Regions from separate parts of the Pseudomonas sp. MTM4 genome, predicted to be linked through region 2. Evidence: predicted binding sites of a transcription regulator. Region 2 holds the regulator's gene; the other holds the start of a gene.
The links. The regulator LexA, encoded in region 2, represses DNA repair genes until DNA is damaged. The targets are predictions, from matches to a motif close to CTGTNTNNNNANACAG.
Positions count from the first base shown of each region.

Region 1: recN (DNA repair protein RecN) is a predicted target of LexA. The motif match lies at 12,118-12,133, and genes of this name have one in related genera.

Region 1 covers NZ_CP048411.1:1,947,336-1,962,543, forward strand. The annotation lists gene ftsH (ATP-dependent zinc metalloprotease FtsH) at 1-459, opposite strand, end outside; gene rlmE (23S rRNA (uridine(2552)-2'-O)-methyltransferase RlmE) at 667-1,293, opposite strand; gene GYM54_RS08910 (YhbY family RNA-binding protein) at 1,376-1,687, shown strand; gene GYM54_RS08915 (DUF4149 domain-containing protein) at 1,715-2,113, opposite strand; gene greA (transcription elongation factor GreA) at 2,124-2,600, opposite strand; gene carB (carbamoyl-phosphate synthase large subunit) at 2,597-5,818, opposite strand; gene carA (glutamine-hydrolyzing carbamoyl-phosphate synthase small subunit) at 5,854-7,002, opposite strand; gene dapB (4-hydroxy-tetrahydrodipicolinate reductase) at 7,181-7,987, opposite strand; gene dnaJ (molecular chaperone DnaJ) at 8,072-9,199, opposite strand; gene dnaK (molecular chaperone DnaK) at 9,320-11,233, opposite strand; gene grpE (nucleotide exchange factor GrpE) at 11,333-11,902, opposite strand; gene recN (DNA repair protein RecN) at 12,156-13,829, shown strand; gene fur (ferric iron uptake transcriptional regulator) at 13,887-14,294, opposite strand; gene GYM54_RS08965 (outer membrane protein assembly factor BamE) at 14,388-14,888, shown strand; gene GYM54_RS08970 (RnfH family protein) at 14,922-15,208, opposite strand, start outside.
Region 2 covers NZ_CP048411.1:1,007-16,214, reverse strand. The annotation lists gene GYM54_RS00095 (amino acid aminotransferase) at 1-356, shown strand, start outside; tRNA gene GYM54_RS00090 (tRNA-Asn) at 408-483, shown strand; gene tsaA (tRNA (N6-threonylcarbamoyladenosine(37)-N6)-methyltransferase TrmO) at 643-1,341, shown strand; gene GYM54_RS00080 (penicillin acylase family protein) at 1,354-3,891, opposite strand; gene GYM54_RS00075 (DUF2489 domain-containing protein) at 3,960-4,424, opposite strand; gene GYM54_RS00070 (SEC-C metal-binding domain-containing protein) at 4,432-4,623, opposite strand; gene GYM54_RS00065 (LEA type 2 family protein) at 4,633-5,130, opposite strand; gene GYM54_RS00060 (S-methyl-5'-thioinosine phosphorylase) at 5,305-6,039, opposite strand; gene nagZ (beta-N-acetylhexosaminidase) at 6,054-7,052, opposite strand; gene GYM54_RS00050 (L,D-transpeptidase) at 7,069-7,593, opposite strand; gene GYM54_RS00045 (TetR/AcrR family transcriptional regulator) at 7,633-8,340, opposite strand; gene lexA (transcriptional repressor LexA) at 8,535-9,143, shown strand; gene sulA (SOS-induced cell division inhibitor SulA) at 9,314-9,796, shown strand; gene GYM54_RS00030 (hypothetical protein) at 9,863-10,099, opposite strand; gene GYM54_RS00025 (DMT family transporter) at 10,307-11,146, shown strand; gene GYM54_RS00020 (DUF6586 family protein) at 11,180-11,698, opposite strand; gene topA (type I DNA topoisomerase) at 11,813-14,419, opposite strand; gene GYM54_RS00010 (DUF1653 domain-containing protein) at 14,730-14,957, opposite strand; gene fadA (acetyl-CoA C-acyltransferase FadA) at 15,039-15,208, opposite strand, start outside.

The DNA of each region.
Region 1 (15,208 bases), 1.9 Mb from region 2:
AAAAGTGGTCTTGACCTGGTCTTCGGACAGCAGGCGCGCCTTGCTCTTGCCGAAGCTCATCGGCCCGCCCTTGCCGCCCGCTCCGCCCTGCATCTGACGCATGAAGAACATGAAAACCGCGATGATTACCAAGATCGGGAAACTAGCGACCAGCAACTGCGTCCAGATGCTCTGCTGCTCCGGCTGTTTGCCTTCGATCACCACATTGTTATTGATCAGATCGCCAATCAGACCGTTGTCCTGAATTGCCGGACGAATCGTCTTGAAGGTTTCACCATCACTGCGTTTGCCGGTAATGACGAAGCCGTCGACGGTCACGCGCTCCACCCCACCTTCCTTCACCTGCTCGATGAAATCAGAATAATTGAGCGTCTGGGGCTCGGTCGGGCTGGAAAAGTTGTTCATCACCGTCACCAGGACAGCGGCAATGATCAACCACAGAATCAGGTTTTTTGCCATGTCGTTCAATTCACTACCCTCTAGAGCGAGCTCGTTGTCGAGAGCCCGCATGACGGCCGATGGTTCGCTCTCGGCCTAACTTACTACACAACGTTACTGAACGGGCAGCTTGGTCTGTAACCCGATATGAAACATGCTAGCCCGTAATCCTGCAGTTGGCGCCAGCCGGAATCGCTATCAGACCACTGGAGCAGGGGCTCCGAGGGACTACTCCTCGCCACGATAGCCACGCGCCAACAAATACTGTTCGCGTGAGCGATCCCGTGAAGATAGAGGCTTGCGCATCTGCACCTTGTCGAAGTTCTGCCGCACGTCCTTCAGGTAGGCATCGAAACCCTCTCCCTGAAAGATCTTGATCAAAAAATCGCCACCGGGGCGCAATACACGCATCGCCAAATCCAATGCCAGCTCGCAGAGAAACATCGCGCGCGCCTGGTCAGCTACTTTCACCCCACTCATATTGGGGGCCATATCCGAAATCACAAGGTCGACTTGCGTATCACCGATGGCCTGGAGAATTTCTGCGAAGACCTCCTCCTCGGTAAAGTCCCCGAGCACGAAGGTCACATCGGCAATGCTGTCCATCGGCAGGATGTCAGAGGCTATCAGGCGGCCGCGGTCACCGATGACACGACTGGTGACCTGAGACCATCCTCCCGGAGCCGCCCCCAGATCGACCACCGTCATGCCCGGGCGCAGAATCCGGTCCTTTTCCTGGATTTCGAGCAATTTGTAGCTAGCCCGTGAACGATAGCCATCGCGCTGCGCCATCTTCACATAGGGGTCATCGAAATGCTCTTTCAGCCAACGCGGGCTGGTCTTGGAACGTGCCAAGCTGATACCTCATCTGTGCGGCTCAGGACGTGTCAGTTACACTAGCCGCCGTTTTCAAGAGTTCTGACGCAAGGGTCGAATTATGCCGCTCACCAACGAGCAGAAGAAACAGTACAAATCTATCGGCCATCATTTGAAGCCGGTTTTGATCGTGTCCGAGAACGGCCTGACCGAAGGCGTGCAGGCCGAACTGGAGCGCGCTTTGAACGATCACGAGCTGATCAAGGTACAGCTGCGAATCACCGAGCGCGACGATCGCCATGCGGTAATGGAAGAACTCTGCAAGATCGGCAGCTGCGAACTGGTTCAATCCATCGGCAAGATGGCATTGGTCTACCGGAAGAATCCGAAAGTAAACAAGCAACTATCGAATGTGCATCGCTTTCAGGGCTGAACCGCTTTCGCCTTCAGCGCCTTTAGCCTATCGCTCCCGTCCGGGAGCGACCTGCAGCACCAGCATCAGCCCGCACAACCCCATTACCAAATAGCTGAAAACCAACCAGTACGCTGATTCAATGACGCCTGCGCGCACGACGAAGTGGCTCGCCGCAAGCAGCAATACGGTCAACAACAATTGACCACGCACATCTCGCCAAAGACTGCGAAAGCCTTCGGACTGGATTAATACAATTGCCTGCAGCCCGACACAGAACGCAGCAAAGCCCACCAGCAGTGGCCGAAGGCTGGATGCAATCTCTTCGATCAATAGCGGCGCCAGGCCAATTTTTGCCAGCGCCGGCAACACCACGAATTGCAGTAACCAAAGGCCGCCGACCCAGAACGTCTGGGCCAGCTGCCAGCTGATCACCCCGGCGCGCATTGATTGGCGGTCAGATATGGCGAACCTCGACGATCTCGTATTCCACCACACCGCTAGGCGTCTTAACTGCCACCACATCGCCCTCTTCCTTGCCCACCAGGGCACGGGCGATGGGCGAGCTGACAGATAGTTTGCCGCGCTTGATGTCGGACTCATCGTCACCAACGATCTGGTACGTCACGGTTTCATCCGTTTCGACGTTGGCAATGTCAACGGTGGTGCCGAAAATTACCTTGCCTGTATGAGGGATGCTGGCGATGTCGATGACCTGAGCATTCTGCAAACGGCCCTCGATGTCACGGACACGCGCCTCGACCATACCCTGCTGCTCCCGAGCGGCATGGTATTCGGCGTTTTCCTTGAGATCTCCCAACTCACGCGCTTCGGCGATGGCCTGGGTAATCTGCGGACGCAGCTCGGTTTTCAGATGTTTGAGTTCCTCTTCCAGGGCTCGCGCACCCTGGACAGTCATAGGGTATTTAGTCATGCCTTGATTCCTGCGTGGAGGTCTTGCAAGCGGCGCACGGATTTCTCGGGACCGAACCTGAGCGCCTCACAGATCGCCTGGCCACCTGCGAGCGTGGTGGTGCAGCAGATCTTGTGTTGCAGAGCATTACGGCGAATCGAGTAGGAGTCAGCAATGGACTGACGCCCCTCGGTGGTGTTGATGATCAGGGTGACTTCGTCATTCTTGATCATGTCGACGACATGCGGGCGCCCCTCGGTCACCTTGTTCACCCGGCGCACTGGCAGTCCGGCAGCTTCGATGATCTTGGCGGTGCCGGCCGTACCAACCACCTCGAAACCGAGCTCGATCAGATCGCGCGCGACCTGAGCCACGTGGGGCTTGTCGTCGTCACGCACGCTGATAAACGCGCAGCCGCTGTTCGGCAGAATCTCGCTCGCGCCCAGCTGCGCCTTGGCGAAGGCTTCGGCGAAGTTGTCACCAACGCCCATTACCTCACCGGTGGACTTCATTTCCGGACCAAGGATCGGGTCGACGCCCGGGAACTTGGCGAACGGGAACACCGCCTCCTTGACGCTATAGAAGTTGGGAATGATCTCTTCGGTCAGTCCAACTTCTTCCAGCGTTTTGCCCGCCATGACACGCGCGGCAATCATCGCCAACGACACACCGATGCACTTGGAGACGAAGGGAACGGTACGCGATGCACGCGGGTTCACTTCGATGACGAAGATATCCTCGCCCTGAACCGCCATCTGCACGTTCATCAGACCGACAACCCCGAGCTCCAGAGCCATTTTCTTGACCTGATCGCGGATCTCGTCCTGGATATGTGCCGGCAGCGAATACGGCGGCAACGAGCAAGCCGAGTCACCGGAGTGCACACCCGCCTGTTCGATGTGCTGCATGATCGCCCCGATCACCACATGCTCGCCGTCGCACACCGCGTCGATATCGACCTCGATAGCGCAATTGAGGAAATGGTCGAGCAACACTGGGCTGTCATTGGAGACCTTCACCGCTTCGCGCATGTAGCGACGCAGCTCTTCTTCTTGGTAGACGATTTCCATCGCACGCCCGCCAAGCACGTAGGACGGACGCACCACCAGCGGGTAGCCAATGACCTTAGATGCGGCCAGCGCCTCTTCTTCACTACGCGCAGTCGCGTTTGGCGGCTGGCGCAGATTGAGGCGCTCGACCATCTGCTGGAAGCGCTCGCGATCTTCGGCACGGTCGATGGCGTCAGGGCTAGTACCGATGATCGGCACACCAGCTTCTTCCAGCGCACGAGCCAATTTCAGTGGGGTTTGGCCACCGTACTGAACGATCACGCCCTTGGGCTGCTCGACGCGGACGATTTCCAGCACGTCTTCCAGCGTCACCGGCTCGAAGTACAGACGATCCGATGTGTCGTAATCGGTCGAGACGGTTTCCGGATTGCAGTTGACCATGATGGTCTCGTAACCGTCGTCGCGCATCGCCAGCGCCGCGTGTACGCAGCAATAGTCGAATTCGATGCCTTGGCCGATACGGTTAGGCCCACCGCCGAGAATCATGATCTTGTCGCGGCTCGACGGATTGGCTTCGCACTCTTCCTCGTAGGTCGAGTACATGTAGGCGGTGTCGGTGGCGAACTCGGCCGAACAGGTATCGACGCGCTTGTAGACCGGCAACACCTTTAGCTTCTGGCGATGGTTGCGCAGGTTCTTCTCGGTCACGCCAAGCAGCTTCGCCAGACGCGCATCGGAAAAACCTTTGCGCTTGAGCTTGTACATCACATCGCGGTCGATGCTGGACAGGCCCATGGTCTTGATGCGTTCTTCATCCTTGATCAGATCTTCGATCTGCACCAGGAACCATTCGTCGATCCGGGTCAGATCGAACACCTCCTCCACCGACTTGCCGGCGCGGAAAGCGTCGCCCAGATACCAGATGCGATCAGCACCAGGCACAGTGAGCTCACGCTTGAGTGTGCTCTCGCTTTCCGGATCGGCCAAATCCAGCTTCGGATCGAAGCCAGCAACACCAACCTCCAGACCGCGCAGCGCTTTCTGTACCGACTCCTGGAAGGTACGACCGATGGCCATGACCTCACCGACGGATTTCATCTGAGTGGTCAGGCGAGCGTCGGCCTTGGGGAATTTCTCGAAGGCAAAACGCGGGATCTTGGTAACGACGTAGTCGATGGCCGGCTCGAAGGACGCCGGGGTGCGACCGCCGGTGATGTCATTCGACAGTTCGTCGAGGGTGTAACCCACCGCCAGCTTGGCGGCGATCTTGGCGATCGGGAAGCCCGTGGCCTTGGAGGCCAGCGCCGAGGAGCGCGACACGCGCGGGTTCATCTCGATAACGACCATGCGGCCGGTGTTCGGGCAGATGCCGAACTGCACGTTGGAGCCGCCGGTTTCCACGCCAATCTCGCGCAGCACCGCCAGGGAGGCGTTGCGCATGATCTGGTATTCCTTGTCGGTGAGGGTCTGCGCCGGGGCGACGGTGATGGAGTCACCTGTGTGTACACCCATCGGGTCGAAGTTCTCGATGGCGCAGACGATGATGCAGTTGTCCTTCTTGTCGCGGACCACCTCCATCTCGTATTCCTTCCAGCCGATCAAGGACTCGTCGATCAGCAGCTCGCTGGTCGGCGACAGATCGAGACCGCGGGCGCAGATCTCTTCGAACTCTTCGCGGTTGTAGGCGATGCCGCCACCGGTGCCACCCATGGTGAACGATGGACGGATGATGCAAGGGAAGCCGACTTTGTCGAGCACACCGTAAGCTTCGTCCATGTTGTGCGCGATGCCGGAAACCGGGCATGCCAGGCCGATGTTCTTCATCGCCTTGTCGAAGCGCGAGCGATCTTCAGCCTTGTCGATGGTGTCGGCGTTGGCGCCGATCATCTCGACGCCGAACTTTTCAAGCACGCCATGCTTTTCCAGATCCAGCGCGCAGTTCAGCGCGGTCTGGCCGCCCATGGTCGGCAGCAGGGCGTCGGGACGTTCTTTCTCGATGATCTTGGCCACGGTGGCCCACTTGATCGGCTCGATGTAGGTGGCGTCGGCCATGGCCGGATCGGTCATGATGGTGGCTGGATTGGAGTTCACCAGAATGACGCGGAAACCTTCCTCGCGCAGTGCCTTGCAGGCCTGGGCGCCGGAATAGTCGAACTCACAGGCCTGGCCGATGACGATGGGGCCAGCGCCGAGGATCAGGATGCTTTTGATATCTGTACGTTTTGGCATGGTCTACTCTCGAATCCTTTGGTCAGTCGGCAGGCTTAACGGCGCTTGGCCATGGCTTCGATGAATCGGTCGAATAGCGGCGCTACGTCATGCGGGCCTGGGCTGGCCTCGGGGTGACCCTGGAAGCTGAAGGCCACCTTGTCGGTGCGCTCGATGCCTTGCAAGGTGCCGTCGAATAGCGACTTGTGCGTGGCGCGCAGGTTGCTTGGCAGACTGGCTTCGTCTACGGCAAAACCGTGGTTCTGGCTGGTGATCATCACCACGCCTGTGTCCAGGTCCTGCACCGGATGGTTGGCACCGTGGTGCCCATTGGGCATCTTCACTGTGGTCGCGCCGGAAGCCAACGCTAGCAGCTGATGGCCCAGGCAGATGCCGAGTACCGGTGTATCGGTTTCCAGGATCTCCTGGATGGCCTTGATGGCGTAATCGCACGGCGCCGGATCGCCCGGACCGTTAGCCAGCAGGATACCGTCGGGATTCAGCGCTAGCGCTTCGCTGGCAGGCGTCTGCGCTGGCAGGACGGTCAGACGGCATCCACGCGCAACCATCATGCGCAGGATGTTGTATTTCACCCCGTAATCGTAGACCACCACGTGGTACGGCAGCTCGCTGGCCGGAGTTTCCGCGTGCTGGTCGTTTTCCAGGCACCACACGCTGGAGCGCCATTCGTAGCGTTCCGTTACGCTGACTTCCTTGGCCAGGTCCATGCCCTTGAGGCCTGGAAAGCTTCGCGCCAGCTCTAACGCCTTCTCTTCGGTCGCATCTTCACCCGCCAGGATGCAGCCATCCTGAGCGCCCTTCTCGCGCAGGATACGGGTCAGGCGGCGCGTGTCGATCCCAGCGATGGCGACGGTGCCGTTCTCCTTGAGATAGTCGGGCAGCGACTGCTGGTTGCGCCAGTTGCTGGCCAACAAAGGCAAGTCGCGAATGACCAGGCCGGCGGCCCAGACCTTCCAGGATTCGGCATCGCCAGGGTTGGTCCCGGTATTACCCACATGCGGGTAAGTCAAGGTCACGATCTGCTTGGCGTAGGACGGGTCGGTGAGGATTTCCTGATAGCCGGTCATGGCGGTGTTGAACACCACCTCGCCGATGGTCTGACCATCGGCGCCGATGGATTCGCCGCGAAAAATGCTGCCATCGGCAAGGGCCAGAATGGCTGGCGTAGGGGCTGGCTTAGTCAAGAGACCTCCCAAAGATCAAGGCTGAAGCAGGCGCAGATTGTAAAAAAGCGGGATGACGTATGAAGGTCATCCCGCTTTTTATTGGAGTCATTCTGCGCAACTTTTAGTGGACACACTAAAGCGGGAAGCTTACAGAAAACCCCTCTTGCGGTCCAGCCGCAATCCACCCGACGGCGAATCAGCGCAAGCCAAGCACGTCCTGCATGTCGTACAGCCCGGCCGGCTTTTCATCCAGCCACAAAGCTGCGCGTACCGCGCCCTTGGCGAAGGTCATGCGACTGGAGGCCTTGTGAGTGATTTCGACCCGCTCGCCTTCGGCAGCGAACAGCACGGTATGGTCGCCCACCACATCACCGGCACGCACCGTGGCGAAGCCGATGGTGTCCCGCTCGCGCGCGCCGGTTTGGCCTTCGCGCCCATAGACCGCGACCTTGCGCAGATCGCGCCCCAGCGCCTCGGCGACCACCTCACCCATGCGCAGCGCAGTGCCGGATGGCGCATCGACCTTGTGCCGGTGATGCGCCTCGATGATCTCGATGTCAGCCTCGTCGCCCAACACACGGGCCGCAGTATCGAGCAGCTTCAGACAGAGGTTGACCCCAACGCTGAAATTGGCGGCAAAGACAATGGGAATATCCTTCGCAGCGGCAGCCAGGCGTTCTTTTTCAGCGTCGGAAAAACCGGTCGTACCGATCACCATCGCCTTGCCGGCACGCCGGCACACGTCCAGATTCTTCAAGGTGACCGAAGGGTGGGTAAAGTCGATCAGCACGTCGAACTCATCTGCCACCTTGGCCACGTCACCAATCAGCGGCACCCCCAGACGCCCGATCGCCGCCAGCTCGCCGGCATCGGCGCCGACCAGCGTACTATCAGGCCGATCGATCGCCGCGGTAAGTCCGGCGGCGCCAGCGGTCTGCTGCACCGCTTCGATCAGGGTCTTGCCCATGCGCCCAGCGGCGCCCATCACTGCAATACGTCGCATAACAAAGCTCCAAGCTGGAAAGCCTGAAGCTGAAAGCTGCTCCGGCGCGCTTCAGGCTTCCGGTTTCAAGCTTCCAGCTTCCGCTCAGACATCGCCGAAAAAGCGCTTCACACCTTCGAACCAGCCGCTGGCCTTGGGCGAATGAGAGGTGTCGCCCTGCAGCGTGCCGCGGAATTCCTCGAGCATTTCGCGCTGGCGCTTGCTCAGGTTAACCGGTGTTTCCACCGCAACCCGGCACAGCAGGTCGCCCGCCGCACCACCGCGCACCGGCGCCACACCCTTGCCACGCAAGCGGAACTGCTTGCCGGTCTGGGTGCCCTCGGGGATCTTCAACTTGACGCGACCATCCAAGGTTGGCACTTCCAGTTCACCGCCCAGCGCCGCGTCAGCAAAACTGATCGGCACTTCGCAATACAGATGCTTGCCGTCGCGCTGGAAGATCGCGTGCTCTCGCACGTTGACCACCACGTATAGATCACCCGCCGGGCCACCTTGAGTTCCGGCCTCGCCCTCGCCGGTCAGGCGAATGCGGTCACCCGTATCGACACCCGCCGGCACCTTCACCGACAGCGTCTTTTGCTCTTCAACACGCCCCTGGCCATGACAGCTGCCACAAGGGTCGGAGATCATCTTGCCGCTGCCATGACAGCGCGGGCAGGTTTGCTGAACGGAGAAGAAGCCCTGCTGCATGCGGACCTGACCGATGCCACCGCAAGTAGTGCAAGTAACCGGACTGGTGCCCTTCTTGGCGCCGGAGCCATCGCAGGTCTTGCACTCGGCAAGCGTCGGCACACGAATGGTCACGGTGGTGCCGCGCACGGCCTCTTCCAAATCCAGCTCGAGGGTGTAACGCAAATCGCTGCCGCGCTGCGCACCACCACGGGAGCTGCCGCGGGCACCAGTAAAGAAATCGCTGAACACGTCGCCGAAAATGTCGGAGAAATTGGCGCCGCCATAGGCTGCACCCGCGCCGGCTCCCATCTGCGGATCGACACCGGCGTGGCCGTACTGATCGTAGGCCTGGCGCTTGCTGGCGTCCGAAAGCACTTCATAAGCCTCGTTGGCTTCCTTGAAGCTCTCCTCGGCCGCCTTATCCCCTGGGTTGCGATCGGGGTGGTGCTTCATGGCGAGACGACGGTAAGCCTTTTTCAGCTCCGCCTCGCTGGCGCCACGCTCGACGCCCAGCACTTCGTAATAATCACGTTTGGCCATAAATTTCCTGAACCTTCAAATTCGTACCCTCCAGACACGCCGACGCGGGAGCAAGCCCCCGCGCAGCGATCTGGCCCGCCCGAACGCAGTCGGGACGGACTGGAGCGGAGTAAGCCAGGCTTACTTGTTGTCCTTGACCTCTTCGAACTCGGCATCGACCACGTCGTCACCAGGCTGCGCATTGTCACCGGCCGGCTGGCCTTCGCCACCCTGAGGCTGTTCGGCATACATTTTCTGCGCCAGGGGTGTAGAGGCCTGGGACACCGCCGCGATTTTCGCCTCGATCTCGGCCTTGTCGTCACCCTTGATAGCAACTTCCAACTCGGCAAGGGCCTTCTCGATGCTGGCCTTGTCTTCCTCGGTGGCCTTGTCGCCAGCCTCGGTGATCATCTTGCGAGTCGCATGGACCAACTGGTCACCCTGATTGCGCGCACCGGCCAGCTCTTCGAACTTGCGGTCTTCCTCGGCGTTGGCCTCGGCGTCGCGCACCATCTGCTCGATTTCTTCCTCGGACAGACCGGAGTTGGCCTTGATCACGATGGACTGATGCTTGCCGGTGGCCTTGTCCTTGGCGGACACGTGCAGGATGCCGTTGGCGTCGATGTCGAAGGTGACTTCGATCTGCGGCATGCCGCGCGGTGCCGGCGGGATCTCGGCCAGGTCGAAACGACCCAGTGACTTGTTGCCGCTGGCCTGCTTGCGCTCGCCCTGCAGCACGTGGATGGTCACGGCGCTCTGGTTGTCATCGGCAGTGGAGAACACCTGCGACTTCTTGGTCGGGATGGTGGTGTTCTTCTCGATCAGCGCGGTCATCACGCCACCCATGGTTTCGATACCCAGGGTCAGCGGGGACACGTCCAGCAGCAGCACGTCCTTGACGTCACCGGCCAGTACCGCGCCCTGAATGGCAGCGCCCATGGCAACGGCCTCGTCCGGGTTGACGTCTTTGCGCGCGTCCTTACCGAAGAACTCTGCAACCTTCTGCTGCACCAACGGCATGCGGGTCTGACCGCCGACCAGGATCACATCGTCGATCTTCGATACATCGATACCGGCATCCTTCAGCGCGATGCGGCAAGGTTCGATGGTGCGCTGCACCAGATCCTCGACCAGCGCTTCGAGCTTGGCGCGGGAAATCTTCACGTTCAGGTGCTTCGGACCACTCGCATCGGCAGTGATGTACGGCAGGTTGACGTCGGTCTGCTGGCTGGAGGACAGCTCGATCTTGGCCTTCTCAGCAGCTTCCTTCAGGCGCTGCATGGCCAGCGGGTCGCCCTTGAGGTTCATGCCGCTTTCTTTCTTGAACTCGTCGACGAGGTAGTCGATTAGACGGATGTCGAAGTCCTCACCACCGAGGAAGGTGTCGCCGTTAGTGGCCAACACTTCGAACTGGTGCTCGCCATCGACTTCAGCGATCTCGATCACCGATACGTCGAAGGTACCGCCACCCAGGTCGTAGACGATCACGGTGTGGTCGCCCTTGGCCTTGTCCATGCCGTAAGCCAGTGCTGCCGCTGTCGGCTCGTTGATGATGCGCTTGACGTCCAGACCAGCGATGCGACCGGCATCCTTGGTGGCCTGGCGCTGGCTGTCGTTGAAGTAGGCCGGTACGGTAATCACCGCTTCAGTGACCGGCTCGCCGAGATAGTCTTCGGCAGTCTTCTTCATCTTCTTGAGGATTTCCGCAGAAATCTGCGGCGGCGCCATTTTCTGACCGTTCACTTCCACCCAGGCGTCGCTGTTGTCAGCCTTGACGATCTTGTACGGGACCATCTGAATATCTTTCTGCACGACTTCTTCATCGAAGCGGCGGCCGATCAGACGCTTCACTGCGTACAGGGTGTTGTGCGGGTTGGTCACGGCCTGACGCTTGGCAGACTGGCCGACCAGGATCTCGCCGTCGTTTGCATACGCGATGATCGACGGCGTGGTACGACCGCCTTCAGCGTTCTCGATGACCTTGGCCTTGCCGTTTTCCAGAATAGAGACGCAGGAGTTGGTGGTCCCCAGGTCGATACCGATGATTTTGCCCATTTATCTATCTCCGAAATCTTGGATGAAATCCGCGCCTGTTTACCGGCTGCGGGTAACACAAAAACGCTTGGCTACCAGATGGGGGTCCGCAGCCGAAATTCAAGCCTTCTCGTCGATCGAAGGCGGGGTTTGCGCCGGCGCCTTGCTGACGACGACCATTGCCGGGCGCAACAGGCGGCCATTGAGCAGATAGCCCTTCTGGAAGACCTTGAGCACGCTGCCAGGCTCAGCGTGGGTGCTTTCTTCCATTGCCATGGCTTGATGATGCTCGGGATTGAAGGGCTCGCCTTGCGGGTCGAGCTGCGTCAGCTGATGGCGTGCCAGTGTGTCGAGTAGCAGTTTGAGCGTCAGCTCGAGACCTTCACGCACGGCCTTGACGGCCTCTTCATCTGGGCTCGACAGCTCGAGGCCGCGCTCCAGACTGTCAGCCACCGCCAGCAGATCACCCGAGAATTTTTCCAGTGCGAACTTGTGCGCTTTCTCCACGTCCTGCTCGGCGCGGCGGCGAATGTTCTGCAACTCGGCGGCAACCCGCAGAGACTGGTCCTGCGCCGCCGCCAGCTGCTCCTCGAGCGAATGCACGCGCGCAGCCAGATCCTCGGTCACCTCGGCTTGCAATTCCTCGCTCTCTTCAGGGTTCTGGTTGTCCAGGTTCTGCTCGTCGGCCATGCGATCCTCCTCATCAAAACGTCAGCGGGCTGTCGAACCCGCGCTTGTGCCGCTATATGGGGGCACGGAATCCTGGTTCAAGGGGCGGCCAGCAAGCTAAACGCATGAGCGGCTCGAGCTGCATCGAGATGCTTTACCTTTGTATTCCCTCTCGAGCTTGCAGCTTACGGCTCGTCACTGCTTTTTCTTCCTGCTTGAAGCCGCCTCAAAAACTACTGTATAAATAGCCAGCCACGCTTTCGGGAGCCCTGCCATGCTGGTTCATCTGTCCGTCCATAATTTCGCCATCGTCGAACACCTCGATCTCGAACTGCAGCGCGGCATGAGCGTGATCAGCGGGGAAACCGGCGCCGGCAAGTCGATCATGCTCGATGCCCTCGGGCTTACCTTGGGAGATCGCGCCGACAGCAGTGCGGTGCGCATCGGCGCGGACAAGGCCGACATCCTTGCTAGTTTCGATCTGGACGACATACCCGATGCGCGTGCCTGGCTCGCCGAGCGCGACCTGGACAATGACGGCCCATGCATCCTGCGCCGCGTCATCACCGCCGAAGGCCGCTCGCGGGGCTACATCAACGGCACCCCCTGCCCGCAGGGCGACCTTAAGGCACTCGGCGAGCTGCTGATCGATATCCACAGCCAGCACGAACACCAGTCGCTGCTGAAAACCGATACCCACCGGCGCCTGCTCGACGAATACAGCGGCAGCCAGGAACTCGCGCGCCAGGTACAGCTGGCCGCACAGCGCTGGCGCCAGACCCGCCAGACACTCGAACGCCTGAGCAATAGCAGCGACGAGCAGCGCGCACGCCATCAGCTCCTCAGCTATCAGTTGGAAGAGCTGGAAAATCTCGCCCTTGGCGAAGGTGAACTGGGACAACTGGAACAGGAGCACAAGAACCTGGCCAATGCCGAACAGCTACTCGGCGCCTGCCGCCAGGTCATGGACATGTGCAGCGAGAGCGATGCCGGTAACGTGCTGTCGGCACTGACGGGCAGCCTGCAACGCCTGTCCGCTTTCCAGAACCAGCCCGGCGCACTGGCTGAAGCGGTGAATCTGCTGGCCAGCGCGCAGATCCAGGTCGAGGAGGCCATGGGCGAACTGAATCGTTTCGTCGATCATTTCGATGCCGACCCCGAGCGTCAGCAGACACTGGAAGAAAGGCTGGACAACATTTATACCCTGGCACGCAAGCACCGCGTACAACCAGGCGAACTGCCCCCCTTGCAGCAGCGCCTGTTGGAAGAGCTCGAAAGCCTGAACGCTGATGACGAAGCGCTGGAGCGCCTGAGCGAGGAGCTGGCCGCCTACAGCCGGCATTATCAAGACAAGGCATCCGAGCTGAGCAACGCTCGCCGGCAAGCAGCCGAGACGCTCGCATCTTCGGTGGAGACGGAAATCCAGCGCCTAGGTATGCCGGGTGGCAAGTTCAGAGTCGTGCTCAAGCCCTGCACTGAAGGCGAGCACCTTCCATACGGGCTGGAACAGGTGGAATTTCTCGTCAGTGCCAACCCTGGCCAGCCACTGCGTCCGCTGGCGAAGGTCGCTTCCGGCGGCGAGCTGTCGCGAATCAGCCTCGCGATCCAGGTGATCACCGCGCAGACTTCACACGTACCGACACTGGTGTTCGACGAAGTCGATGTCGGCATCGGCGGTCCTACCGCTGAAGTGGTAGGTCAACTGCTGCGCCGCCTCGGCGAACAAGGACAGGTGCTGACCGTTACCCATTTGCCCCAAGTTGCTGCCCAGGGGCATCACCACCTGTTCGTGCACAAAGCACGCGGCCAGAACGAGACCCATACGGCGGTCGCCGTGCTACAGGAAAGCGAGCGCGTCGAGGAGATTGCACGCATGCTCGGCGGGGTCGACCTGACCGAACAAGCGCTGGCCCACGCCCGCCAGATGATCAGCTCAGTCCAGGTGTAAACGGCCACAACGAAAAAAGGCGACCGAAAGGTCGCCTTTTTACGCAGCACTAAATAATCACTCGGCCTTCTTGCGCACGTAGAGCACCAGATTGTGATCAACGAGCTCGTAGCCGTGGCGCTGGACGATCTCTTTTTGCAACTTCTCGATGTCATGATCGAAGAATTCGATGACATCACCGCTATCGACGCAAACCATATGGTCATGGTGGCCACCGTCGGCTAGCTCGAATACCGCATGGCCGCCATCGAAGTTGTGGCGAACCACCAACCCCGCCGCCTCGAATTGCGTGAGCACGCGATAAACCGTGGCCAGGCCGACATCCTCGCCCGCCTCCATCAGCGCTTTGTAGACATCTTCGGCACTCATATGGCGCCGATCGGTGGTATCCAGCATCTGCAGAATCTTGACCCGTGGCAGGGTCACTTTGAGGCCGGCTTTGCGTAGTTCGCTATTTTCAACCATGGTTGGCTTTCTCGTTGCTGCTGTTTCGCAGCCTCCTTCAATACGGGTATGATCCAGGCTTTGCCCAGCCAAGATAGTGGAAGTCACCCACCGATGCAAAATGCCAAGCTCATGCTGTCCAGCCTCACGCTCGTGGGCCTGTTCGCACTCGCCGGTTGCTCATTCCCCGGGGTTTACAAGGTCGACATTCAACAGGGCAATGTCGTTACGCAGGACATGATAGACCAGTTGCGCCCCGGAATGACCCGGTCACAAGTGCGGTTTATCATGGGTAGCCCGCTTATCACCGATACTTTCAACGCCAGCCGCTGGGATTATCTGTACAGCATCCAGCCCGGCGGCGGGCAGCGCCAGCAGGAGCGAGTCAGCCTGGTATTCAACGGCAACGATCAACTCGCAGGCCTGGCCGGTGACTTCATGCCGGGCGTCAGCCGTGACGAGGCAATCCTAGGCGGCCAGCCGACGACCGTCGAGCCCGCGGCGACTGGGGAAGAAAGCCCCGCGCCAGGCTCGCTGCTGGAGCAAATTCAGCGCGATGTCGATGCAGCCGAGCCGGTACCGGTGCCGATCCCGGAACCTCTGGAAACCAACTAAGCTGCGAGGCAGAGCGCGGATCGCCCGGGCTCGTCAACTCCCTGTCGCCTCTGCCTTGTTCTTTGCTGCCTTCGCGGCACGCTGCTTGCGTACTTCTTTCGGATCGGCAATCAAAGGCCGGTAAATTTCTACCCGCTCGCCCTCTTCCAGCATTCGCTCGTCCGGCTTGAGCACCGCCCTGCCGAAGATCCCCAGCGGCGCCGCATTCAGATCCAGCTCGGGAAAATGCGCATCCATTCCCGATTGCAGCGCCGCCGCACGCACGCTCGTACCCTGTGGCACCGTCAGGCGAAGCAGCTTCTGCTTGTCTGCCCGGGCGT
Region 2 (15,208 bases):
TCCGCACCAACTACTCCAACCCGCCGACTCACGGCGCCACCGTGGTTTCCGCCGTGCTTAACAACGCGGAACTGCGCGCCATGTGGGAAGCCGAGCTGGGCGAGATGCGCACCCGCATTCGCGAAATGCGCCTGACCATGGTCCGCCTGCTGGCCGAGAAAGGCGCCAAACAGGACTTCAGCTTCGTCGCCAAGCAGCGCGGCATGTTCTCCTATTCCGGGCTGACCGCCGCTCAGGTCGAGCGCCTGCGCGTCGAGTTTGGCGTCTACGCCATCGGCACCGGACGCATCTGCGCGGCCGCGCTTAACCACAACAACCTGGACCACGTCACCGACGCCATCGTGCAGGTGATCTGATCGGCAAGGACTTGACTTCCCTTTTGTAAACAGTAGGATACGCACCGCTGTTCCGCGATAGCTCAGTCGGTAGAGCAAATGACTGTTAATCATTGGGTCCCTGGTTCGAGTCCAGGTCGCGGAGCCAAACTTCAAAGCCTCGGTTCATACCGGGGCTTTTTTGTGGGCGGATGGAAAGATTATTTGGCAAGCCTCCCTTCGGAGGTGCCTGCTGCGCAGCCATTGAACATACCACCCTGCGCCAGCAGGTAAGATGGCCGCTTTCTTCACCGCATACAGCACGCGCATGTCCTATTCCGTATCGCCCATTGGTTTCATCCGCTCCTGCTTCAAGGAGAAGTTCGCCATTCCTCGGCAGCCGCAACTGGCGCCCGCGGCACGTGGCGTTCTTGAGTTGCTGCCGCCGTTCGACCAGGCCCATGCGATCGAAGGCCTCGAACAGGTCAGTCACGTCTGGCTGCTATTTCTCTTCCATCAGACGCTGGAAGCCGAGCCACGCCTGCGGGTACGTCCGCCGCGACTAGGTGGCAACCGTATGGTGGGCGTCTTTGCGACCCGTTCCACGCACCGCCCGAATGGGATTGGACAATCGGTGGTCAGGCTGGAAGGGATCGCACCTGGCCGTCTGCAGCTGTCGGGAATCGATCTGCTGGACGGCACGCCGGTGCTGGATATCAAACCTTACGTGCCGTATGCCGATGCAATCACCAATGCGTACAACGGCTTGGCGACCGATGCGCCGGAGCCGATAACCGTGCACTGGACCGAGGCGAGTCTGCAACAGGCCCGTAGCGAAGCCCTGCGGTTGGGCGAGCCGCTGCAGGAGTTGATCGAACAGTGTCTGGCTCAGGACCCGAGACCGGCCTATCAGACGCCTTCACCGGCACGCCGTTACGGCACGCGCCTGTGGGACATCGATGTGCGCTGGCACTACCCTGATCCGGCGTCCATCACCGTGCTGGAAGTGACCCGGGTACCGCACTAGGTTGACCCGGCGCTACTGGCGCGCCGGGGTGAGCAATAGCCGTTGAGTACCGTAGACGTTGTCCAGATTCTCGGCCTTGAACGGAAAGCTCATGTATCCGCCTTTCAACCACGCATCGATACCGTCGGCATAGTGCGGGCTGGCCGGATTACCTGACTGACCGGAGCTGTTAAGTCCCATCATCGGTTCATCGCGTCCGAAATCGACGATGATGCGCATGGCCGGGATCAACCAGGTATCGAAGTTGTCGCCCCAGCGATAAGCCGAAACGTTCAGGGTGCTGTGATCGCCTCCCGCCGCGAACGGGCCGCGGTCGAGATAGTTGGCGATGGCGTTGATCCCAGCACGCTGACTGGCCGACATGTAGGGCGCCAGCTGTGTGGTCCCGGTTTGCCAGGTGTAGCTGTGCAAGCCACCCCAGCGCCAGGCACCGCGATCCAGCCCCTGGGCGGCTTCCATGCGTTTGGTTGCCGCTGCCAGGGAGCGCGCCAGAATGGCGGGTTTGTCCTCTTTTAGCGGCGTGCTCAGGTCATCCCAGAACGGGCTGTCGTCGCGACCGAGCAAGTGGTCCGCCTGCGCCGAGTAGGATGTGTTGGCGATATCCACCAGTCCCTTCCATGCAGCACTGGTGTCCGGCCCGAGTTCGTCGAGGAAGGTCTGTCGCGCCGACTCCGTCAGGAAGGCGGCATACAGAGCGGCGTCGGCGGAGTTTGCGGCGAGCTTACCATCGAACCTCAGAAGGCTCGTAAGCGCCTCGCGCGCCCTGTCTCGCTCAGGTGCGGCGAGCGTATCGATGGCGGTTTTCAGCGACTCGACCATTCCTGGCGCCTGCAGCATCGTTTGCAGCTTGGCAGCAAAGGTCGTGGTCTGGTCGTATTGCATGGCGATTGCACTGCGGCTGTCCTGTTTGCCCTGAGCAAGCAGCTCGGCAATGCGCTCGCCACGTTCCGGGTAAAACCAGGAGTTTGATAACTGCATGCCGTAGCCTTTGGCGACGGTGCGCTGATTGGCAGTCGCCAGCCAGCCTCGTGGCGGGTCCTGATCATAGGGGTGCAGCATGGGATCGGCGAAGCCATCCCAGTCGTAGCGGCCCTCCCAACCTGGTGACGGCATAAGACCCAGGCCTTCGCGACGATTGGGATAGCGCCCGGTCACCTGCCAGCCGGTGCTCTGCTCATCGGCAAAAACGATATTGAGTGCCGCGGCACGGATTTCACGAGCCGCCTCGAACGCTTGATCCACCGATTGCGCGCGAGTCAGGTCGAAAAACGCATCCAGCGACCGATCGCCTTCGAACTGCGTGGTTTTCAGCGCAAGCCCGTAACCGCTACTCAGCTGCAAAGGTTGCAACGGATGCTTGCGCTCGCCCAGTACGCTGTTCAGCAATGGGCCATTACGGGTCTCGTAAACTGTCTCGCGCTGCGGCCGTCCACCTTTGACGAAAAAAGTCTCGTGGCGCTCTCGGGCAGGCACCCATTTACCATCGGCGAGATAAAGCAAGCGGCCACCCTCACGGCGTACCTGCTCCAGAAACAGATCCTGGTTATCTCCCATGACCATCGTCATGCCCCAACCGAGCTTGCCGTTGAAGCCCGCGACCACGGCGGGCACGCCTGCGATCGTCACCCCCGCAGCCTGGAATCTAGGCGAACGGATCTGCACGAAATTCCAGTAAGAGGGCAACGACAACGGCAGGTGCGTGTCATTGGCCATCAGCGGTTTGCCGCTGCGGGTGTTGCTGCCGGATACGGCCCAGTTGTTCGAAGCGGCGACACCCAGCATGTTCAGTGAGGCAACCTGGGAAGCAGCGTTATCGAGCGCAGCAAGTCCCGGTATGTCTCCACTCAACTTGAGTCCCTTAAGCTTCTGGGCCTCTTCGAATGGCAGCGCCTCGTCAGGATAGACGGGCATCAGCCAAGCGAGCTTGTCGCTGCCGACTTTCTGCGCCATGACCAGCGACGCGATTTCTTCCTGCAGATTCACCGCCAGGCCGAAATTCAGCAGGCAGAACACCAGCACCGAGTCCTCAGCTTTCCAATATTCAGGGGTGTAGTCGGCGGCAGCCAGATCCATCGGCAGCCTGTCGCGATGGCGGAACAGGTATGCATTGACGCCTCGCGCATAGACTTCGAAGAAGCGCTTCATGCGCGGCGACGCATCGCGATAGAGCACGGCAGCGCTTTTTCGAAGATCGACAGCGCGCATGAAGCGATCGATATCCAGCACACCAGGCCCAGCCATCTCTGCAAGCCGCCCTTCAGCAATGAGACGCAAGCTGACCATCTGGCTCAAGCGATCAGTGGCATGGACATAACCCAGGCCGAACAACGCATCGTGGAACGTCGCCGTCTCGATCAACGGCATTCCCAGCGTGTTGCGTCGAATACTTACGCTCTTGTCCAGACCGGTAATTGCCTGGACGCCATGTGAGGGCGGAAGACTGTCGCTGTAGCGACTGTCCAGGTAGGCCTGACAACCGCTGAGGCCGCCAGTGATCAATGCAGCGCCCAGAGTCAGGCGAAACAGAACGAACGGCAGACGCAGAGACATGATGGCTCCTTGCAGGCAGGGCATGAGGAATAGACAGGATAGAGGATGCGATGCGTATGCCGTCGCGCTCAGGCGGCTTCCCGAGCTTTCGGCAAGACGTCGTCGAGCAACCAGCGAGCGGACCGGCGAGCCGCTGCCTTGTGTTGCAGTTCGAGCGCACTGAAGTTGGCTTCGTGACGGCGGCGTTCGGTTTTGTCCAAGGCTTTCCAGGCGGCGTGCGTGGGTACCTGTTCGGTTGCCTCGAAGAGCGTCTGAAATACTTGGCAGCGCGGATCCTGCCCAAGGTTCGAATCGTAATTGTCCAGCAGAACCTTGATCCGAATCGCGCCTTCGATCAGCGGCACCTGCTCGTCGAGCAGGCTGCCGGCGAGCACGCGCAGATCAGCCGCAAGCGCCACTTGCTGCTGCGCCTGCAGGGCCGCGAGTTGTTGCTCTCTGCGCCAGACCCTGCGCCACAGATGCAGAGCGTATCCAGCCAGCGCCACAATCAGCAACAGGCCAGCAACGAACAGCACAATGGCAAGGGGCGTCATGAGCGGATCAGGCTCCGTGGCACTTCTTGAATTTTTTCTGGCTACCGCAGGGGCAAGGGTCGTTGCGGCCGACATCCTTCAGCGGATTGCGTACCGGATCATGGCTGTGATTGCAGTGCGGGCCGTGAACATGAGGTGCATGGTCGTGATCGTGGTCGTGATTGCAATCGGGACCGTGCACGTGGGTTTCGTGGTTCATGAGGTGTCGCTACTCCGGGATAAAGTTGCCGGGGATTATCTCGCCATTGGTGGAGATGTGCACGCGTCGCCCGAGCATCAAACCAGTTTTCAGCTCACCATCCAGACGATAGGCGATCGGCCGATCCGGCTTCTCGAGCAAGCGCACGATGTACTTCATATGCCGCCAGAGATTGGTGTGGATGGGCACTTCGTAGTAGTCGAAGCCATGACCGGGAACTGTCGTCCAGCCGCTGGACTCGCCGCTCGCCAGCTCAATGTCGTTGAGATGAACTCTATAGATCAGGCCACGTACAGGTAGGCTCTGCTCATTGGGATTGTCGATGCGAAAACGCAGCATGAACTGCTGCTCAAGGAGTCTCGCCTTGATGATCTCAACATCGGTAAGCTGAACCCGAGGATCTTTGAAATCGCCGCTGAACCAGGTCGAACAACCCGCAAGGCCAGACAGCAGACCCAGCAAAACCACTGCTCTCGATATTCTTCTTATAAGTGAGTGGCAAAGCATTCCGGTACTCCAAAGGACGGCCAAGTGTAGCAAGCGGCAGATCAGCTGCAATGGGTGTATGGCGAAATTAGCATGTCCCTGCTACGTCTTTGCTACTCCTGCCGCTGCCATGGTCCCGTCGCGCTCTGCTCACCTTTCGGCCTCCCCCAGGAACGCCGCTGCGTCTGCATTCAATCAACCAAGCGCTCGTGCAAGCACCGCCCGCGTCTTGACTATCCCTTCCGCCAGCGCCGCTTCGATTTCAGCCATTGTGATCACACCGATGGTTTTGCCGGCGGCCGGATTGACCACCAGTGCCAGGCAGGCGTACGGCAGCTCAAGCTCGCGAGCGAGCACCGCTTCGGGCATGCCGGTCATGCCGACGATATCGCACCCATCGCGCTCCATTCTGGCAATTTCGGCCACTGTCTCCAGCCTCGGCCCCTGGGTACAGCCGTAAACGCCATGACTGCTGAATAGGTAGCCCTCGGCAGCCAGACCGGCAATCAGACGTTGACGCAGCGGTTCGTCGTAGGGGTAGCTGAAATCGACGTGAGTGACGTGCTTGATGTCGCCCTCGAAGAAGGTGTGCTCACGCCCATAGGTGTAATCAATGAGCTGATGCGGTACACACAAGTGGCCCGACCCCATCGCCGAATGGATGCCGCCGACGGCGTTCACCGCGACGATCGCCTGCGCCCCGGCGCGCTTGAGCGCCCATAAGTTGGCGCGATAGTTCACCTGATGCGGCGGGATGCGATGCGGATGACCATGGCGCGCCAGAAAGAGTATTTCTCGACCAGCATATTTCCCGCGCAGAATTTCCGCTGATGGCGGGCCGTAGGGCGTTTCCATGGGTACAGCTTCATGCAGGCTGAGCCCCGGCAGCTCGGTGAGCCCGGTGCCGCCAATAATGGCGTGGACTGTCATCTTTGTTTCCTTGGTCAAACGATCAATTCGGCTGCTTTGAGCGCGGCAATCGATGCGCGCCAACGCGGATCCTGCTTGTATTCCAGCGAGCCTGAAACACGACTGCGCATCTTCGCCAGCATCGGTGACGGTTGCGCGCCGCGACGCTGCAGCGCCGACAGTGCCAGTTCAGCTGCACCCCTGTCGTTACACACCAGCCCCATGTCGCAGCCCGCCGCAAGCGCTGCCTCGATGCGACTCGCCGCATCACCCGCGACATGCGCACCAGCCATCGACAGATCATCGCTGAAGATCACGCCCTGGAAACCCAGCTCTTTGCGCAGGATGTCCTGGAGCCACCGTTGAGAGAAACCAGCCGGTTTGTCGTCTACTTGTGGATAAATCACATGGGCCGGCATTACCGCATCCAGTTCGCCAGCTAGCCGCCGGAACGGGATCAGGTCACGCTGGCGAAGCGCCTCGAGCCCTCGCTCATCGACCGGGATCGCCACGTGCGAATCAGCCTCGGCCCACCCATGGCCCGGAAAATGCTTGCCTGTGGCTGCCATTCCAGCGCTGTGCATACCCTTGATGAACGCGCCCGCGAGCTCGGTAGCGCGTTGCGGATCGCCCTCGAAAGCGCGTGGACCAACCACTGCGCTGCGCTGATGATCGAGGTCGAGCACTGGCGCGAAGCTGAAATCCAGCCCAACCGCCAGCACTTCCGTAGCCATCACCCAACCGCAGATTTCCGCCAATTGCTGGGCATCAGCACGCAACGCGAATTCGCGCATCGCCGGTAGGCGAATGAAATCACGCCGCAGCCGCTGGACGCGTCCGCCCTCCTGATCGACCGCAAGCAAAATGTCAGGCCGTACAGCCCGAATCGCACGGCAGAGTTCCTGCACCTGACGCGGGTTTTCGATATTGCGCGCGAACAGAATCAACCCGCCTACTTCCGGCTTACGCAGCAACTGGCGATCCTCGGCGGTCAGCCAAGTGCCGGCGATGTCCAGCATCAATGAACCTTGCATGATATTGAGCAGATCCTTAATTCAGCGTTGCGCTCGACCAATCGGGGCATGCCGCTTCGCCTATCTGTACGGCACAACCAGCCGGCACCCGCGGGAACAGATCGAGCAAGTCGGCATTGCGCAGCCTGATGCAGCCGTGAGAGAGCGGTACGCCCATGGGCTCTGAATCAGGCGTGCCATGCAAATAGATGTATCGACGGAAGGTATCGACCGCGCCCATTCGGTTGTATCCGGGCTCGCAACCGCTGAGCCAAAGAATGCGGGTCAGTATCCAATCGCGTCCTGGGTAGCAATCATGCAGTTCCGGGCTCCAGACCTCGCCAGTCCAACGGCGGCCACGCAGAACAGCGTCGGCCGGCAATCCTTCGCCGATGCGCGCGCGCACCCGGTGAAGGCCACGCGGCGTACAACCGGAACCGTTGCGTTCCCCCGCACCATTAAGGGCGGTCGACACGGGAAGCCTGAGGCGCAGCCTGCCTTCGGAAAATCCGTAGAGCAGCTGGTCGGCAATTGAGATATGGAGTAAATCGAGATCAGACATGGGCGGCAAGCTTAGCCGATCGTTCCCAAACCGTGCACCTCAACTCTTGGCCGGCATTGCCAATGCATTGCGACGGGCAATGGCGTGAGCCTGCGCCAGGTCGGGATCGTCCACGCCGGAATCAGCTCGCATACCGGCCGCCAGAAACGGAACCATCATCCGCATGACCTGCTCGATGGACGTTCTGGCACCGAAGTCGTTCTCGGCTATCGCCCTCAGCGCCTTGATGCCCGACATGCTGAACGCCGCCGCGCCGAGCATGAAATGTACGCGCCAGAACAGTTCGATCGGCGGAATCGAAGGGGCAGCCTCATGCACCCGCATCATGTAGCGACGGAAGACCTTGCCATACATATCTTCGAGGTATCGCCGCAGGTGGCCCTGGCTCTGGCTGAAGGACAGGCCCAACAGGCGCATGAAGATCGACAGGTCGTCGCCACTGCGCGGCGTCACCGCCAGCGCCTGCTCGACGAGGATCTCCAGCAGCTCTTCGAGACTTTCCTTTCTGTCGGACTGGGCTTCACGCCTGTCCAACTCACGCTCGAGACTCACACAGAACGGGCCGAGAAAACGCGAGAAGACCGCCTGGATCAGGGCCTTCTTCGAACCGAAGTGGTAGTTCACCGCAGCCAGATTCACCCCGGCCTTACTGGTGATAAGACGAAGCGAAGTCTCGGCGAAGCCTTTCTCAGCGAATAACTGTTCCGCTGCGTCAAGAATACGCTCCACTGTTTCAGACTGCGCCATGCCCCCTCCTCCGACAAACACTTGTTTGAAACTTACGTTTCAGCCCACATCAAGTCAACCATCAAAGCGCCTGAACGCTTTCGCTTTCAACCAAAGTTAGCGGCACGCTCCTCCAGCTCCCCACCAAACAACGATTGCCAAGCATCAGGCACTGTATATAATCCCAGGCACTGTATAAAAGCACAGAGACGCTCATGATCAAGCTGACCCCTCGCCAGTCGGAAATTCTTTCGTTCATCAAGCGCTGCCTGGAAGACAACGGCTACCCACCTACGCGGGCGGAGATCGCTCAAGAGCTGGGATTCAAATCGCCCAATGCGGCCGAAGAGCATCTGAAAGCGCTGAACAAAAAAGGCGCTATCGAGATGACGCCTGGCGCATCGCGCGGGATACGTATTCCCGGCTTCGAACCCGCAGCCGAGGAAAGCGGCTTGCCGATCATTGGGCGAGTCGCCGCTGGCGCGCCCATTCTGGCTCAGCAACATATAGAAGAGTCCTGCCAAATCAATTCGACATTCTTTCACCCGAAAGCCGATTACCTATTGCGCGTGCACGGTATGAGCATGCGAGACATCGGCATTTTTGACGGAGACCTGTTGGCCGTCCATACCACACGAGAAGCGCGCAACGGTCAGGTCGTTGTGGCCCGCATCGATGATGAGGTCACTGTGAAACGTTTCAAGCGTGAGGGCCACAAGGTTTGGCTACTGGCCGAAAACCCTGAATTTGCCCCAATCGAAATCGATCTCAAGGAACAAGAGCTTATTATCGAAGGGTTGAGTGTCGGTGTGATACGCCGCTAACAGACCGTTAAAAAAGGTAGGCAAGACGAGGCGCGACGACCTACGGAAAAACAGCCGAAGATGCGGACCGGCCTCGCTTACGAGCTGACTGTTTGAATGAGCGCCTGAGGCTGTTTTTAACGAAGTATTGGCAATGCAGGCAGTTTCAACAGCCTGCCAAGGAGAGGTTGATGCAGTACCACCCCCAGCCCACCACAGGCAAACCACCGCAGCTGTCCTTGTTCGAAGGCCTGATTGCACATCGCTTGATGCCAATTCAGGAAGTCGTCCGCAGCAAGTCAAAAGAAACCGATGACAGCCTGAGCGAAATGACCCTGAGCGGTAGTAGTGATCACTGTCACCTGCTGCTCGCATCCATCCTTCGAGATCTTAGCGAAGCTGCCGATACGCGCTGGCTAACACTGATTGCGCCACCCGCATCGCTTTCACAAAGCTGGCTGCGAGATACCGGACTCAACCGCGACCGCATTCTGTTGTTGCAAGCTCGAGAAACGCAAGGTGCTCTTGAGCTTGCATGCAAAGCGCTCATGTCAGGCTGCAGCCATACGGTCATCACCTGGCTGCCGCGCCTCGACAAACATGGTCGGCTGAAACTCCGCGCGGCAGCGGACCAAGGTAGCGCGCGCAGCTTGAACATACGCTTGGGAAACTGACCCCAGCTGCTCGGCATAAGGAAGTGCCGAAACCCACCCAACCGCAAAGGCAACCAGGCAGCCGTCTCAATGTAGTACGCGCGGCCCCTCTTCCTCCCGCTCGAACTCCCCTTCCGATACTCGTCCCGCCATTTGCACGCCGACATTGAACATCGCCTTGGCGATTTCGACATGCTGACCTTGCAGGAACACCTTGGCATCGTCGGAAAAATCCAGCGTGACCAGAACACCCTCATCCTCAGCACGACGCAGCACGATGGTACCGTCGGGTAGCTCGACGATTTCCAGAAACGATGTTGGCATGAGTCTGCTCCCCGTGAAACGGCGCATTGTAACAGCCGACCGACTTGTCGGCTGCCCTTGGCTTCTCCACGTGAGAACCGTGCCGTGCTCATCATGGAGCGGTGGGCTTAAAGCAGGTGCGCCGTCGATCAGCGACACAGTAGGATGGGACCTTATAGAAGTCCGGACAGCAGTCAGGACAGCCCTAGCCGCTTCAAGGTACTCAGGATGAGCACAAGAACCTTACTGTTGACCGCATTGGCCATGCTCGCCTTTGCTGGCAATTCGCTGCTTTGCCGTGCCGCATTACGTGACAGTCAGGTCGACCCTACAAGCTTTACCGCGCTGCGCCTGCTGGCCGGGGCGCTGGTGCTGTGGCTACTGCTACGGCTACGTAACGGCCCTTCGGCTGCAGCTGGCGGCTGGTACGGCGCCCTCGCGCTCTTTGCCTATGCTGCAGCGTTCTCGTATGCCTATCTGCACCTCGATGCTGGCGCTGGAGCATTGATGCTGTTCGGTGCCGTGCAGCTGAGCATGATTGTCTGGGGTCTCATCACAGGAGAGCGGCTATCCCGCCTGCAGATCACCGGGCTGGTACTGGCTGCAGGGGGACTGGTCACAATCCTTCTACCCGGCACGAGCATGCCGCCGCTATCGGCTTCGTTGCTGATGGTAATTTCAGGTGTCACCTGGGCAGCCTATTCGCTGCTTGGAAAAGGCGCGCCCGATCCGCTGGCCGCCACCGCTGGGAATTTCATTCGCAGCCTGCCGTTCATGGCCGTGCTTTGCCTACTGGCTTTGGATGGGCTCGAATGGGACCGCGCAGGAGTCATATACGCCTTGTTATCCGGCGGGCTGACATCGGGTGTCGGCTACGCGATCTGGTATGCCGCGTTACCTGGCCTTACGGCTATTCAGGGCGCCAGCGTGCAGCTGAGTGTGCCGCTTATCACTGCGCTTGCGGGCAGCTTGCTGCTCGGGGAAACGCTAACCGTCCAACTCTTGATTGCCGGTGTTGCAATCCTGGGCGGCATCGCTCTGGTCCTGCGGGTCAAGCACAACACATGACGCAGCCCCGGAAAGCCGCACAAGGCTTTCCATTCACCACTCGGTGAGCGATTCGCGGAAGCGCAAGGCCAGATCCTTCAAATTGCTCCGCCAGGATTCCACATCCGCACGCGCCAATTCCGGGGTTTCTTCGTCCACGCTGATCGCCTCGATCAACGGCATGGTTGGATCGGTCTTGCGTTTGGCAGGTGCGCGTGGCGGCTCGAATAGCGCGGTATGGGCCTGCAACAATTGCGCAAGCCAGGTTTCGGAGTACGCGGCCAACTCGCTCAGCTCTGCAAGTTCCGGACTGGGAGAGGGATCGGTCGTCGGGCGCACCAACAGCAATTCGACACGCGGCGCGCTCGCTCCAGGCAGACGGTAATAACCGGCAATCTCATGGCAAAGCCCTAGCAGCGCGCCGTACAGGTGAAAAAGACTGGCCTCTCGCTCTGCCTGGATTACGCCGGGAGCGTTCAGCGCGCCATGCTCTTCGGCCCGACGCCAATTCTCGAGAGCGAGCCCGGCGAAATAGATCTTCTGATTGGTTCGGGTATACAGCTCATGAGCCATGGCGGGTCGCTCTCGTAGATCAGCGTCAAGAAAGTTGCAGGCACACCGCCTGCTTCCATCGAGGCTATGCGGCTTCCGTTCTGCCCAGCCTCGAGCTCTCTTTCCAGCTTCAGCCTATTTGGTGGTTTTGTCTTCTATCTTCCACTTGCTGCCATCGTAGAACGCCTTCCAGCCAGTCGGTTTGCCGCTCACCTCGGTCTGCACATACTGCTCCTTGGTTTTACGGCTGAAGCGGATAACGGCTGGGCGGCCTTCCGGATCCTTCTGCGGCGCACTCATCAGGAAGTGATACTTCGGGTCGATCTCATCCTTGTGTGGAATCAGCTCCAACACCAGCGGTGCACGGGTTTCGCGGTTCTTTGGAAACTGACTGGCCGCAAGGAACAACCCGGATGCGCCGTCACGCAGAACATAAGTATCGTCCACCTTTTCGCATTTGAGTTCCGGCATCTTCACCGCATCCATCTTCGGCGGCGCCGCCTCACCACTTCTGAGTAGTTTGCGCGTGTTCTTGCACTCAGCGTTGGTACAACCGAAGAACTTGCCGAAACGACCGGTTTTGAGCTGCATTTCGCTGCCGCATTTATCGCATTCCAGGCTCGGACCTTCGTAACCCTTGATGCGGTACTGGCCTTCTTCGATTTCATAGCCGGTGCAATCGGGGTTATTGCCACAGATATGCAGCTTGTGCGTCTCGTCCAGCAGGTAGGCATCCATGGCGGTGCTACAGATCGGACAACGATGCTTGCCCAGCAGCACGAGAGATTCGGACTCGCCCTCGTCGTCGGCGGCAATCTCGTCACCTGGAATAAGGTTGACCGTGGACTTGCAGCGCTCTTTCGGCGGTAGGCTGTAACCAGAGCAGCCGAGGAACACGCCCGTGGAAGCCGTGCGGATCATCATCGGTCGGCCACAGACCTTGCAGGGAATGTCGGTCAGCGTCGGCTGGTTGGCACGCATACCATTTTCGCCGGCCTCGGCGACATCCAGCTTCTTGCGGAAGTCGCCGTAGAATTCGTCCAGCACGTGCTTCCATTCACGCTCGCCCTGGGCGACGTCGTCGAGGTGCTCTTCCATGCCGGCGGTGAAGCCGTAATCCATCAGGTTGTTGAAGCTTTCAGACAGGCGCTCGGTGACGATGTCGCCCATCTTCTCGGAGTAGAAGCGACGGTTGTGCAGCGACACGTAACCGCGATCTTGAATGGTCGAGATGATCGCCGCATAGGTGGACGGCCGACCGATGCCACGCTTTTCCATCTCTTTGACCAGGCTTGCTTCCGAGAAGCGCGCCGGCGGCTTGGTGAAATGCTGGCTCGGGTCAAGCTGGAGCAGCGCCATGGCATCGCCCTTGTTCATCTCCGGCAGTACATCGTCTTCGCCGCTCTTGCTCTGCTGTGGCATGACCTTGGTATAACCGTCGAACTTGAGAATGCGGCCCTTGGCACGCAGCTCGAAGTTCCCGGCTGTCACCGCGACGCTGGTGGACAGATACTGCGCCGGCGGCATTTGGCAGGCGACGAACTGGCGCCAGATGAGATCGTAGAGCCGCTCAGCATCACGTTCCATTCCGGACAGCTGCGCCGGCCGCAGATTGACATCGGACGGGCGGATCGCTTCGTGCGCTTCCTGGGCGCCTTCCTTGCTGGAATAAACGTTGGGCTTTTCCGGCAGGTACTTATCGCCGAACTCGTCCTGGATGAAGCCGCGCACCATGCCGACGGCATCGGCCGAGAGATTGGTCGAGTCGGTACGCATGTAGGTGATGTAACCGGCTTCGTACAAACGCTGGGCCATCATCATGGTTTTCTTCACGCCGAAGCCGAGGCGATTGCTCGCCGCCTGCTGCAGGGTCGATGTGATGAAGGGCGCGGACGGCTTGCTGCTGGTCGGCTTGTCTTCGCGCTTGGTGACGTTGTAGCTCGCCCCGCGCAACTGCTCCAGCGCAGCCATGGCATGAGCTTCGTTCAGCGGTTTGAACGCCTCGCCATTTTCGCGCGCCACTTCGAAGCGAACCTTGGCCTTGTCGGCGGTGGCCAGGTCGGCGTGAACTTCCCAATACTCTTCCGGAACGAAGGCGCGGATCTCACGTTCGCGCTCGACCACTAGCTTCACCGCAACAGACTGCACGCGTCCGGCCGACAGACCGCGGGCGATCTTGGCCCACAGCAGCGGCGAAACCATGTAGCCCACTACGCGGTCGAGGAAGCGTCGTGCCTGCTGCGCGTTGACGCGGTTGATATCCAGCTCGCCCGGTTTGGAGAAGGCTTCTTGGATCGCCTTCTTGGTGATCTCGTTGAACACCACGCGCTTGAAGCGGCTGTCGTCACCGCCGATGGATTCACGCAGGTGCCAGGCGATGGCCTCCCCCTCTCTATCCAAGTCGGTCGCGAGATAGATGGTGTCGGCTTCCTTGGCCAGGCGACGCAACTCTTCGATCACCTTTTCCTTGCCCGGTAGGATCTCGTACTTGGCTTTCCAGCCGTGCTCAGGGTCGATCCCCATACGGGTGAACAGCTGACGCTTGGCTTTTTCCTTCGGCGACAGCGCAGGAGCCTCGGCGACGGCCTTGCCACGCTTGGCCGGTTCGCGAGCCGCGGAACCGCTGGTAGGAAGGTCGCGGATGTGGCCGATACTCGACTTCACCACGTACTGGTTGCCCAAATACTTGTTGATTGTCTTGGCCTTGGCCGGTGATTCCACGATGACCAGCGATTTACCCATGGAGACGAGAGTTCCTGAATCGAGAGGTGAACTGAGAATATCGAACCGACAGTAGACGGGCGTCACGAACGCTCGACCTGCCTGAAAGAAGCGAAGCAGCCCTTTTACGGGACTGCAAAGAGCAGTCATTTGCTCCGGAAATCTTTCGTACCCACGGCCAGAATCCATTGACGGCCTGGCTGTCCGGTGGGTTTTGTACTGCCCGAAACCCGGCGAAGTCGCCAGCACTCGGTTTGAAAGCACCGCTATATATAGTGGCGATAGAGCCGAGGTCAAGCATAAGGGTTAAGCCAGAGTGGCCTGACGGCACTCAAAAACGGCTGGGCTCGACTTCGACCAATGCAAAACGGGGGAGCGTTTCGCCGTCGACCTCCACCGTCTCGGTAAACATCGACAACGGACGCACCCAAAGACCGAAATCCCCGTAGAGCGCCTGATAGAAGACGACTGGTTCTTCGGTTTCGGAATGCCTGGCAACTGCATATACCCGGTACTCCGGGCCTTTGTAATGACGATAACGGCCTGGTGTGACCTGCATCTGGACTGCCTCTGAAAAAATCACATATCCATCAAATGAAAACCGGGGCACGAGGCCCCGGTTTCCGTGTCACCGAACAGCTTAGACGCGTTCGAACACCGTGGTGATACCTTGGCCCAGACCGATACACATGGTGGAGACCCCCAACGTGCCGCCGTTCTGCTTCATGACGTTCAGCAGAGTGCCGGAGATACGCGCACCGGAACAGCCGAACGGGTGACCCAAGGCGATGGCGCCACCATGCAGGTTGA